2 regions of the Virgibacillus sp. MG-45 genome follow, and region 1 is predicted to be linked to the other one. Evidence: a T-box and tRNA genes for the amino acid it is inferred to sense, from the RefSeq annotation. Region 1 holds a T-box; the other holds one or more tRNA genes.
What was found. The T-box of region 1 lies ahead of metG (methionine--tRNA ligase). A T-box ahead of a tRNA ligase gene usually reads a tRNA of that ligase, here a tRNA-Met.

Region 1 (5,120 bases):
ATTCCCTCAACTGTTTGGATTGCACGTTTATATGGACTTGAATATACAAAATCGATCGCTTCTCTTTTTAGCAAATCGGTTACAGTTTTTGCGTCAGAAAACCCACGTTCAGACAACGGTCTCCCTAACTCGTCTGGCGTATATGTAGAATGCGCATGCCTAACGAAATACAAGTTTGTCTGCAAACGAATCACCCCTTCCACAAACGTGTATATTGTGCATCATTCTTTGTGATTCGCAATAAATACACATCAGGGTTCGTTAACTTTTTCCACCGTTCAAATCCAAATTCCTTATCATAGTAGTTTAATAATAGAGAAATAATGCCGCCATGTGCTACCATCACTGTATTTCCAGCATCACTTTCCTCAATTTCTGTAACAACGTCTACAATTCGGTTCATCGCTTCCCTACTGGATTCTCCACCCTCATACATTAAATTCATATCGTTGAATGTTGCTTCTAATTTCTCCATCCAATCTGAATAAAAGCTAGAGCTAAGAATACGTTCACTTAATCGGTTATCTATTTCAATTTCAATATTTGCGTCCTCCGCAAATGGCTTTATCGTTTGAATAGCTCGTACGAAAGGGCTGGAAATAATTCGATCGACCTTTCTATTTGATAAAAACTTAGATAGTGCATTTGCTTGAGTAAAGCCTTTTTCCGTTAATGGAGAATCAGAAGACTGTCCCCCTGCTTCGCAATGCCTTATAATATAAATATTTTTATTCATACTTCCTCCTAAGCAAAGGTAATTTGGGTGGAGTCTTTTAAACAAAATCAAAATCGCTTCTTGATGATACATCTTTCTAGTATTGGTTAAAAAGATTCTTTTCCACGATAACCGCCTCATTGGAATTTCTTATCACGATATCAAAATACTGATGATACGGATGCATAAACAATTCGTATTGAATTCTACGTTCCTTGTGTGAATCCCTTAAATAATTGATGTCTGCTCCCCTCTCAGAGACATCCCGATCACTTCTTCGCATGAACTCTGTTTCTCCATCCGTATAGAAGTAAATCGTCAAATCGAACAGATCTGGATTACAAAATGCCACACTCATTCCTTCAACAATAGTTACGTTATTATGTGAAGCGAGTAATGTACTTTCCATATAATGTGTTTCAATCGTATAAAGATCTAACCCCTCCCTAATCATATTAATGTCTCTTTCTAAGGCCAAGAGATTATGAGCCGCAGGGTGGCATGCTGTCATTCTATAATGATGTTTTCTTTGTTTGAATTCATAATCTATTGCAGCGTATTTCCTTAGATTCGATCCAATAATATAGGGATCCGTGTTCATATAATTTATATCGTTCTGTTTTAATAGCTTCATAAGCTTGTTAGAAAAGGTGGTCTTTCCAGAAGCACCATGACCTGAAATTCCAATGATAATTCTATTCTCTTTTTCATTTATCAAATTAGCTATCCGTTGCAATATCTCGTCCATGAGTTTCCCCCTTTACACCATCCAAGTAAAATTCTAAACATATTCTCATCTATCTATAATCATTCATTTTCTTTTTTACTTGAAATAGCTAAGGCAGTAACTCCAAATAACAAACCTAATCCAGCTCCTAAACTAATGAAGTAAACTAGAAAATCTGGCTTGAAAAACATCGATAAAATTATCCCAATATTACATCCAAAGAGCATCCCCATTGGAATGAATATACTTTTAAAATTTCCTTTTGAATTTTTCATCCTTGTTTTTCCTTTCTAATTTTTTCTGACTACTTCTCTCTTTAAATCATTATCATATATAGCCTTTATTTTTATGTGTTTTTATAACTATTTCGTCTTTTTATTATAGCATTTAGCAAAGCCTTATAGGATATAGAAGACAAACCATTATAAAATTCCCTGGAATGTTGATTTTTCTAACATCTAGTGCCATAATAATAAAAATGAATAACAACGAACACAGTGATGACGGGAAAAGTAAATCGGCTTATTCTTTTACAGAGAGCTTCGGTAGCTGAAAGGAAGCATGGAAGAGTTGATTGAAGATGGTCCCTGAGCTGCATGGCTGAGCTTTTTGAAAGTAAGGGCATGACGAGATTTGGCACTCGTTACAAATGTCAGAGTATAAGAACAGGTCTGTTCCGTACTTGCTGAGACCAATCATGTGAGTGGTTGGTGAACAAAGGTGGTAACACGAGAATAATCTCGTCCTTGGACATTTTTTTGTCTAGGACGGGTTTTTTTATTGCAATTATTTCAAAGGAGGAATCATGATGAATATATTTATTGGCGGTGCTTGGCCATATGCGAATGGCTCCTTGCACTTAGGCCATCTCTCAAGCTTGCTGTCTGGTGATATTTTGGCACGATATTACCGAGCAAAAGGACATCAGGTGCTGTATGTGTCAGGCAGTGACTGTAATGGGACACCTATTTCCATTCGAGCGCGCCAAGAAAACGTATCCGTACAAGAAATCGCTGATCGCTATCATAAGGAATTTACAAAATGCTTTGAGCAACTTGGTTTTACGTATGATTGCTATACCCGGACAGACGCCCTACATCACCAGCAGGTCGTCCAGCTGCTTTTTCTAAAATTACTCCAGAACCAAAGCATCTATAAAAAGGAAACCGAGCAAGCCTACTGCAATACGTGTCAGCAATTTCTTCCTGATCGTTACGTGGAAGGGCGATGTCCTAATTGTGGAAAAGAAGCAAGAGGAGATCAATGTGACTTTTGTTCCAGCATCCTCAATCCGTTAGAGCTTGTGGATAGCAAGTGCAAGATTTGTGGTGACACGCCTGTAAGCAAGTATACTGAACACTTCTATTTCAGGCTCTGTGCATTTCAAGATGAACTCGAAGCGTATGTAAAGCAAGCAAAAAGAAAGCAATTGTGGAGGGAAAATGCAGTTCAACTGACTGAAAGATACCTAAAGGAGGGACTCCATGACCGTGCCATTTCACGAGATCTACCAATTGGTGTTCCTGTACCAGTTAAGGGATACGAAGACAAGAAGGTCTATGTCTGGATAGAAGCTGTGTCCGGCTATTACTCAGCTAGCAAGCTGTGGGCACAAAGTACAGAGCAGGATGATACAGCATTTTGGAATTCCGATACAAAATCCTATTATATTCATGGCAAGGACAATATCCCTTTTCATTCCATTATTTGGCCAGCCATATTAAAAGGAGCAGCGATCAATAGTTTGCCTACACATATCGTCTCCAATGAATATTTAACAATTGAGAGAAAAAAACTTTCTACCAGTAGAAATTGGGCAGTTTGGGTTCCTAATATGTTGGAAAAATACGATCCTGACTCCATCCGGTACTTCCTAACAATCAATGCCCCAGAAACAAGGGATTCCGATTTTTCATGGAGGGAATTTATTTACAGCCATAACAGCGAATTATTAGGAGCATACGGGAACTTTGTAAATCGCACACTAAAGTTTATTCAAAAGTCATTTAACGGAGAGATTCCAAATGGAAACATTGATCACCGAATTCAATCTGATACAAGTGTACTTTATGAGAATGCAGGAAGATTAATCGAAGAAACCCATTTTAAACAGAGCTTAGAACTTATATTTCAATACATCCGAAATGCGAATAAATATTTTGATGAAAAACAACCTTGGATACAAATTAAAGAAAAACCCGATGACTGTAACGACACACTGATAACATGTGTCTACCTGATAGCGAACATGGCACAGCTTCTTCACCCTTTTTTGCCATTCTCAAGCGAGAAAATTATGAAGATACTCGACATGACGCACCCGAAATGGGAGCCAGTAATCTCTCCTATTCAAAAAATCAAAGCTGTCACACCATTATTTGCACGGATTGATGTTGAACAAATTGACAAAGAAATAGAAGCATTGCACAAACAGTCAGAAAAATGATTTGGAAGAAGATTGGGGCATATTGATAATGCGGAAGTTCGTGGTTTCAGAACGGCAAAGAAAATCATAGATATGCTGCATGGAGTCCGAGAATCTTATAATGATTCTCGGTTCCTCTTCATCATATTTTATAATGGGAAATATCTTAATCCCACTCCCCCTTCAAAACTAACACCCGAACCTTTTTAAAATAATCTTCAAGTTCTCTTAATATAGCATCCTCTAGGCTATTATCCTCTCTTTCCACTCCACCCTTCGGAAAATCCCATTCACCTTTGATATCTTCATTCCCACTTGATAGAGAACTTATTTTAACTTTATGTACCAATAGAAAATCAGTTCCCTGAAATATAATTGCCCCTACTGCATTTCGTATCATAGATTGGTCCCCCATTTCGATTGGTAAAGACGACAAAAAACATTACCACAATTGTATTGGAAGTGCTAAACATCCGTACTTACTGGGAAATCCTGCGTTTTATTCTCAGATCGTTTTATGTATTGTGCAATCTTATTGCTAACGATAATAAACCCTAAAAACAGCAAGCCATTAAATATCCAACTACAAATATTCATGTAGATAATTACTTTACCGTAGCCTTCTGCACCAAAAGATTGCACCAAAAATGCCTTTAATGAATTAGTAGCTACGTATCGTAAAGTAAACAACAGATTAATCAATTGGAACCAAATAAATAAACCTTTCGCCTTATATAGCGCTCGACTGTTTTTACGTGGATGACCTTGCAAATATGCCAAATCAACAGCAAAATATAGTGCCAAAGGTTTTTTTATCACTGTGGATAGAAGAAAAACTATTCCCTCTGCGAAACCTAAGTAGACCTGATTCCAAAGCATATTAATTGCGGATGTAGATAATAAATTGATGATGGTACTTAATAACAGTGAAGTAATAATAGTAAGTCCGAGGATGTTGAGCTGTTTTTCTTTAATAAATCGATAAACAGTGTATACGAATCCGGGAACAGTTGATAAAAGAATAGCTATGTAGTCGTCACCTAGTGGCTCTCTCCCATAATTCCAAATTAAAAAGGGTATAGCTCCATAACAAATTAAATCTAAAATCATAAGTCTTTTATTCATGCCACCAACTCCCCCACCACAAAATGATAATTTAGCGGAACTTTCTTGATTAGCTTAAGAGTTTATTGTAACAAATATTTTATGAATTTTCAGAATTGATTAACCGAAATTAGTCCCCTTATTGTAAC
Region 2 (5,120 bases), on a different contig from region 1:
CCTATGCGATTGAAGAGGTGTATGAATTAATCGATGCCATTGATGAAATGGATGATGAAGGCATCGTGGAAGAGCTTGGTGATATGCTTTTACAAGTAATGCTTCATAGTCAGATTGGTACTGATGATGGCTATTTTACGATTGACGATGTTATTGCTTCGATTACGAATAAAATGATTTACCGACATCCACATGTATTTGGCGACCTTTCTGTCGGATCTGTTAACGAAGTGTACAAAAACTGGGAGCAGTTAAAAAAAGAAGAAAAAGGTGACACACGTAAAACGGTGCTTTCGGGAATACCCTCTCATTTACCTGCCTTGGCTAAGGCATTTAAGCTACAACAAAAGGCTGCAAAGGTCGGATTCACTTGGGAGCAAGCTGGTGAAATATGGGACAAGCTTCAGGAAGAGCTATTTGAAGTGAAGCAAGCGATAAAAGAAGAAGACCTGGTTGAAGTGGAAAAGGAATTTGGTGATGTGCTGTTTGTTCTTGCTAACTTAACAAGATATTATGGCATTAATCCGGAAGTGGCTTTGAATAGAGCGAATCAAAAATTTATTTCACGGTTTGGTTATATCGAACAACAGCTGGAAGCATTAGGGAAGAAGCCAGAAGAAGCTACGCTTGAAGAAATGGATGCTTACTGGGAACAAGCAAAAGAAAGAGAGGGATTATGATGCGTTTAGATAAATTTTTAAAAGTATCTAGATTAATTAAACGTCGTACGTTAGCAAAGGAGGTTGCTGATCAAGGTCGGATAACGATTAATGGAAATCAAGCAAAGGCATCCTCGGTTGTTTCCGTTGGAGACGAGCTCGTCATTCAATTTGGACAAAAGCTTGTAACGATAGAAATAACAGCTTTAAGAGAAACCGTACGAAAAGAAGAAGCGGAAACATTATATAAAATATTAAAGGAAGAAAGAAAGGACTAGCCATAATTGTTTTTCATTCGTATATTACTGCATTAAAAAAGTAGGTTTGCATAGTTCTATACTTGTCCTCCCTTTCATACAGTAATAATGATAAGGGAGGACGGAAAATATGAATAATATGAATTTTTATAACCATAATGAATCGACAACACGACATACAGAAAAAGATCATCAGTTAAAAATTAACAATAGGAAGCTACTAGAGATAACCGGAGTCCGAGAGGTTGATAGTTTTGATAATGAGGAGTTTCTTTTAGAGACGGTTATGGGCTATTTAATCGTTCGTGGACACAATCTACAACTAAAAAATTTAGATGTAGGTGAAGGAATTGTCTCAATCAAAGGGAAAATCTATGAAATCTCCTATATGGACGATCAGCACCAGGAGAAAGCTAAAGGAATATTTAGCAAGCTATTCCGATGACGTTAAGTGTGCAGTTCACTGCGATGATATCCATGATTATAAGTGGATTTTACCTTGGACTAATTCGCGATACGTTTTTACGCTTTCGTGTACACTGGAAAAGCAATACGTTTCTTTTGTACTTTTTAGAGGTGTGCTTTTGGACAACCCAGATGTTTACGCTGTTCTATGTATTGTTTCTAGTAAATGCCGGTGAATTACGCGTGTATATCTTTGTCGCGTGCTTACTTGGTTTTGCAACCTATCAGGCAATCGCGGCAAAGATATACAAAGCATTACTAGAAAAGATAATTCATATCACCACAAGCATCTATCATTTTTTCTCATCCTTGATCAAGACGATTATTGTTAATCCAATTAAATTTATTATTCAATTGATCATTCGTGTGCTTGTTTTCTTTTTAAATCTACTTGCAGCTACTTTGCTTTTCATTGCAAAGCTCCTCGTTTTTCCTGTAATATGGGTATTGAAACAGTTTTACCGAGTGTTACCAGATAGAATTATAAATATTTTCCACAAAAATAAAGGATTTTATAGTAAAATAAAGAATATATATAGTAAAATAAAGCGTTTTTTCGTTGCAAAGAGGAGGTAGTAGTTCGTGTCTAGTAGAAAAAAAACAGTCGCACAAATCGATTCTAGCTATATGAATCAATACAATGCACATGTAGAAAGACAAAAGCGAAAAAAGCAACGCTTAGTTCGCCGCCTTGTTTTATTTTCCGTTATTGTAATGTTAGCGATTGGGAGCATGACTACATATCATTTTAAGCAACGCGCTTTAAAGGAAGAAAAAATAAAGCAATATGAGCAGCTTGAACTAGAGCTTGCTACCTTGAAAAAGGAAGAAAGCAATTTAAAGGAAGAAATTGAGCTACTAAATGATGATGAATACATTTTAGAAATTGCTCGCACGAATTATTTTTTCTCTAAAAAAGGTGAAATAATCTTTAATAATCCGGACAAAGATCCGTCTTATTGACACATTTTCACCCTGTTGGATATACTATGGTAGTAAAGGATGTTCAAAATACGTCAAGTATCCAATGCTGGCATTTTTGAACAGCCATTAATATAGCTATTTCAAAATATTAAGGAGGAGCATTTTTTAATGTCAATTGAAGTAGGCAGCAAGCTGCAGGGAAAGGTAACCGGTATTACTAATTTTGGGGCTTTTGTTGAATTGGAAAAAGGAGTAACAGGGCTCGTGCACATTAGTGAGGTTGCCGAAAATTACGTAAAAGACATTAATGAGCATCTCACTGTTGGAGATGAAGTTGAAGTAAAGGTCATTAATGTTGAGAAGGATGGCAAAATTGGCTTATCCATTAAAAAAGCTAAGGAAAAACCAGTTCGCCAAAGAAATACGAGAGAACGCACAGAATCGTTTGAATCGAAGATGAGTCGATTCCTTAAAGATTCTGAAGACCGTTTAGCCTCTTTGAAGAAGCACACGGAATCCAGACGCGGGGGTCGTGGTGCTAAAAGAGGATAGCAGTTGCTGTCTATCGAGATGAGTGCTCTATCATATAAACGAAATGAAAGCAGTTACTGTAATGGACGGTAACTGCTTTTTGCTTTCTTTTTGTAAGTTAATCTTTGATAGAAAAAAGGCTCTTCATATGTAACATACATATGAAGAGCCTTTTGGTTTTATGATAGCGGCGGAGGGGATCGAACCCACGACCTCACGGGTATGAACCGTACGCTCTCGCCAGCTGAGCTACGCCGCCAAATAAAGTCAACAAAAGATATAATACAACAGCCTGTCTATTGTGTCAATAGAATTTCGTTAAAATGCGAGTGAAAGCAGGAAATATGCATTACGTATGGAATGATAAATAGAGAATAAAATTGGATTTTAATGGAGGGAACAGTCGGTGGACAAAGATATCTTATTTAACCAAGTAAAAACGTATCGAAAAGAAACGCTAGAAATCACGCATGATGTGACTGAAGTAGAAGCAAACATTATTCCGAACGGGTTCCATAATAATATTCGCTGGAATTTAGGGCACATTTATTTGGATCAATATTTATGGATTCAAGCAGTAACGAGGGAAAAAAAGGAAGGACTGGATCATTTTAATAAGTGGTTCGGTTTTGGAACAAGTCCTGCAGATTTTACAAACAGTACACCAACCATGTCCGAGTTAAAGCAATTGTTAGTTGAACAGCCGAATGACATACTTGCTCGATATAGTCATCGGTTAAATGAGCCCTTTGAGCCGACAGAAATGGGTATATATACAATAGAGCAGGTGCTAATCAGAACGATCTACCATGAGGGATTACATGCTGCTACAATAAAAACTCTTAAACGTTTCATATAAATGGCTGACATACGATTTGTTTTTTCGTGGTTAAATGATATTTTCGTCAAATTATTCCAGATGCCTAATTTAGTTTAACTGCATCATTTCACACGCAAAACATACCTGTGTCGTTTAAATGGGTACGTAACAACAATTATGCAAAGCGCAGCTTACAGAAAATCGCATGTAGAAAAAAGCTTGTCTCTTTAGAAACGAGTCGAACGATTTCTTGAACAAGCTCTCTTCTTTTGACAAAAAAAGCATTTCCTATGTGCTTTAATGAGGTTTAAAGAGGAGGGCTTTATATGATGGATTCTATATCAGGATTGGAAACAAAAGCTTTAGACCGAGACAAGACCAGCCTAGAAAGGATGAGGTATAGGTTCCTGACAAAGGCGATGAAAATATTATTAGAACAAGGTTGGCTATACTATTTTGTGGGCTTCTTATTAGGACGAGCTGTTATATTATCTACCGTTTCTCCATTTACGGTCGCGTTTTTGGCGACATTATGGTTTATACATCGCGAAAAAGCGGCAAAGGCAACGATTGCGATGCTTATCGGAGCATTCACGTATTCTGTGCCACAAGCTGTCTTTACAGGTGTATCCATGCTTTCGTTTTTGCTTTTAGCAGCTTTGTTTAAGCATGCTGGAAGACAGCAGTTATTATTGCCTTTGTTTGTTTTTATTTCTACCGTAACGACACGTTTGTTTATGTATTCGTTTACTGGAACTTTATCGTCTTATGAATGGATGTTCCTCCTTGTGGAAGGAGTACTCGGTACTATCCTTGTACTAATCTTTATGCAAAGTGTTCCCCTTTTATCACCAAAAAGATATAAACCTACTTTAAAAAACGAAGAGATTGTATGCATGATTATTCTGCTAGCCTCGATCTTAACTGGTATGATTGGTTGGCAATTGTACGGGGCTTCTATTGAACAAATATTTTCTCGCTATTTTGTGTTGCTTCTCGCTTTTGTTGGAGGAGCTGCCATCGGTTCAACCGTAGGTGTTGTGGCTGGGCTTATTTTATCTTTAGCGAATGTTGCTAATTTATATCAAATGAGTTTACTAGCTTTTTCAGGTTTGCTGGGCGGTTTGCTGAAGGAAGGAAAGAAACCGGGCGTAGCAATGGGGTTACTCGTTGGAACGTTTCTTGTTGGCATTTATGGAGATGCGGCAAATCTTCTTCCGTCTCTTATGGAATCTCTTTTTGCGGTTATGCTATTTATCGTAACGCCAGCAAGCTGGATAAAAAAAATATCAAGATATATTCCTGGAACGGAGGAATATTCCCATCAGCAAGAACAATACTTACAGAAAGTTCGTGATGTTACTGCAAAGCGGGTAGAGCAGTTTTCCGATGTCTTTGAGGCATTATCAAAAAGCTTTATTACGGAAGACCATCCGTTACAAGTTGATTTGGAAGAAAAAAGAG

Region 2: it has a tRNA-Met gene. The T-box ahead of metG (methionine--tRNA ligase) is inferred to sense a tRNA for this amino acid. The anticodon was not compared.

The regions. Positions count from the first base shown of each region.
Region 1 is NZ_JAXOFU010000010.1:59,981-65,100, forward strand. Features, by position in the region: gene SPK86_RS11885 (histidine phosphatase family protein) at 1-185, opposite strand, end outside; gene SPK86_RS11890 (histidine phosphatase family protein) at 191-736, opposite strand; gene SPK86_RS11895 (uridine kinase family protein) at 813-1,463, opposite strand; gene SPK86_RS11900 (hypothetical protein) at 1,523-1,717, opposite strand; T-box leader at 1,934-2,193, shown strand; gene metG (methionine--tRNA ligase) at 2,251-3,888, shown strand; gene SPK86_RS11910 (NUDIX hydrolase) at 4,034-4,267, opposite strand; gene SPK86_RS11915 (VC0807 family protein) at 4,333-4,992, opposite strand.
Region 2 is NZ_JAXOFU010000003.1:250,563-255,682, forward strand. Features, by position in the region: gene mazG (nucleoside triphosphate pyrophosphohydrolase) at 1-680, shown strand, start outside; gene SPK86_RS05315 (RNA-binding S4 domain-containing protein) at 680-937, shown strand; gene yabP (sporulation protein YabP) at 1,056-1,361, shown strand; gene yabQ (spore cortex biosynthesis protein YabQ) at 1,358-1,957, shown strand; gene SPK86_RS05330 (FtsB family cell division protein) at 1,964-2,344, shown strand; gene SPK86_RS05335 (S1 domain-containing RNA-binding protein) at 2,474-2,857, shown strand; tRNA gene SPK86_RS05340 (tRNA-Met) at 3,022-3,095, opposite strand; gene SPK86_RS05345 (DinB family protein) at 3,243-3,695, shown strand; gene spoIIE (stage II sporulation protein E) at 3,983-5,120, shown strand, end outside.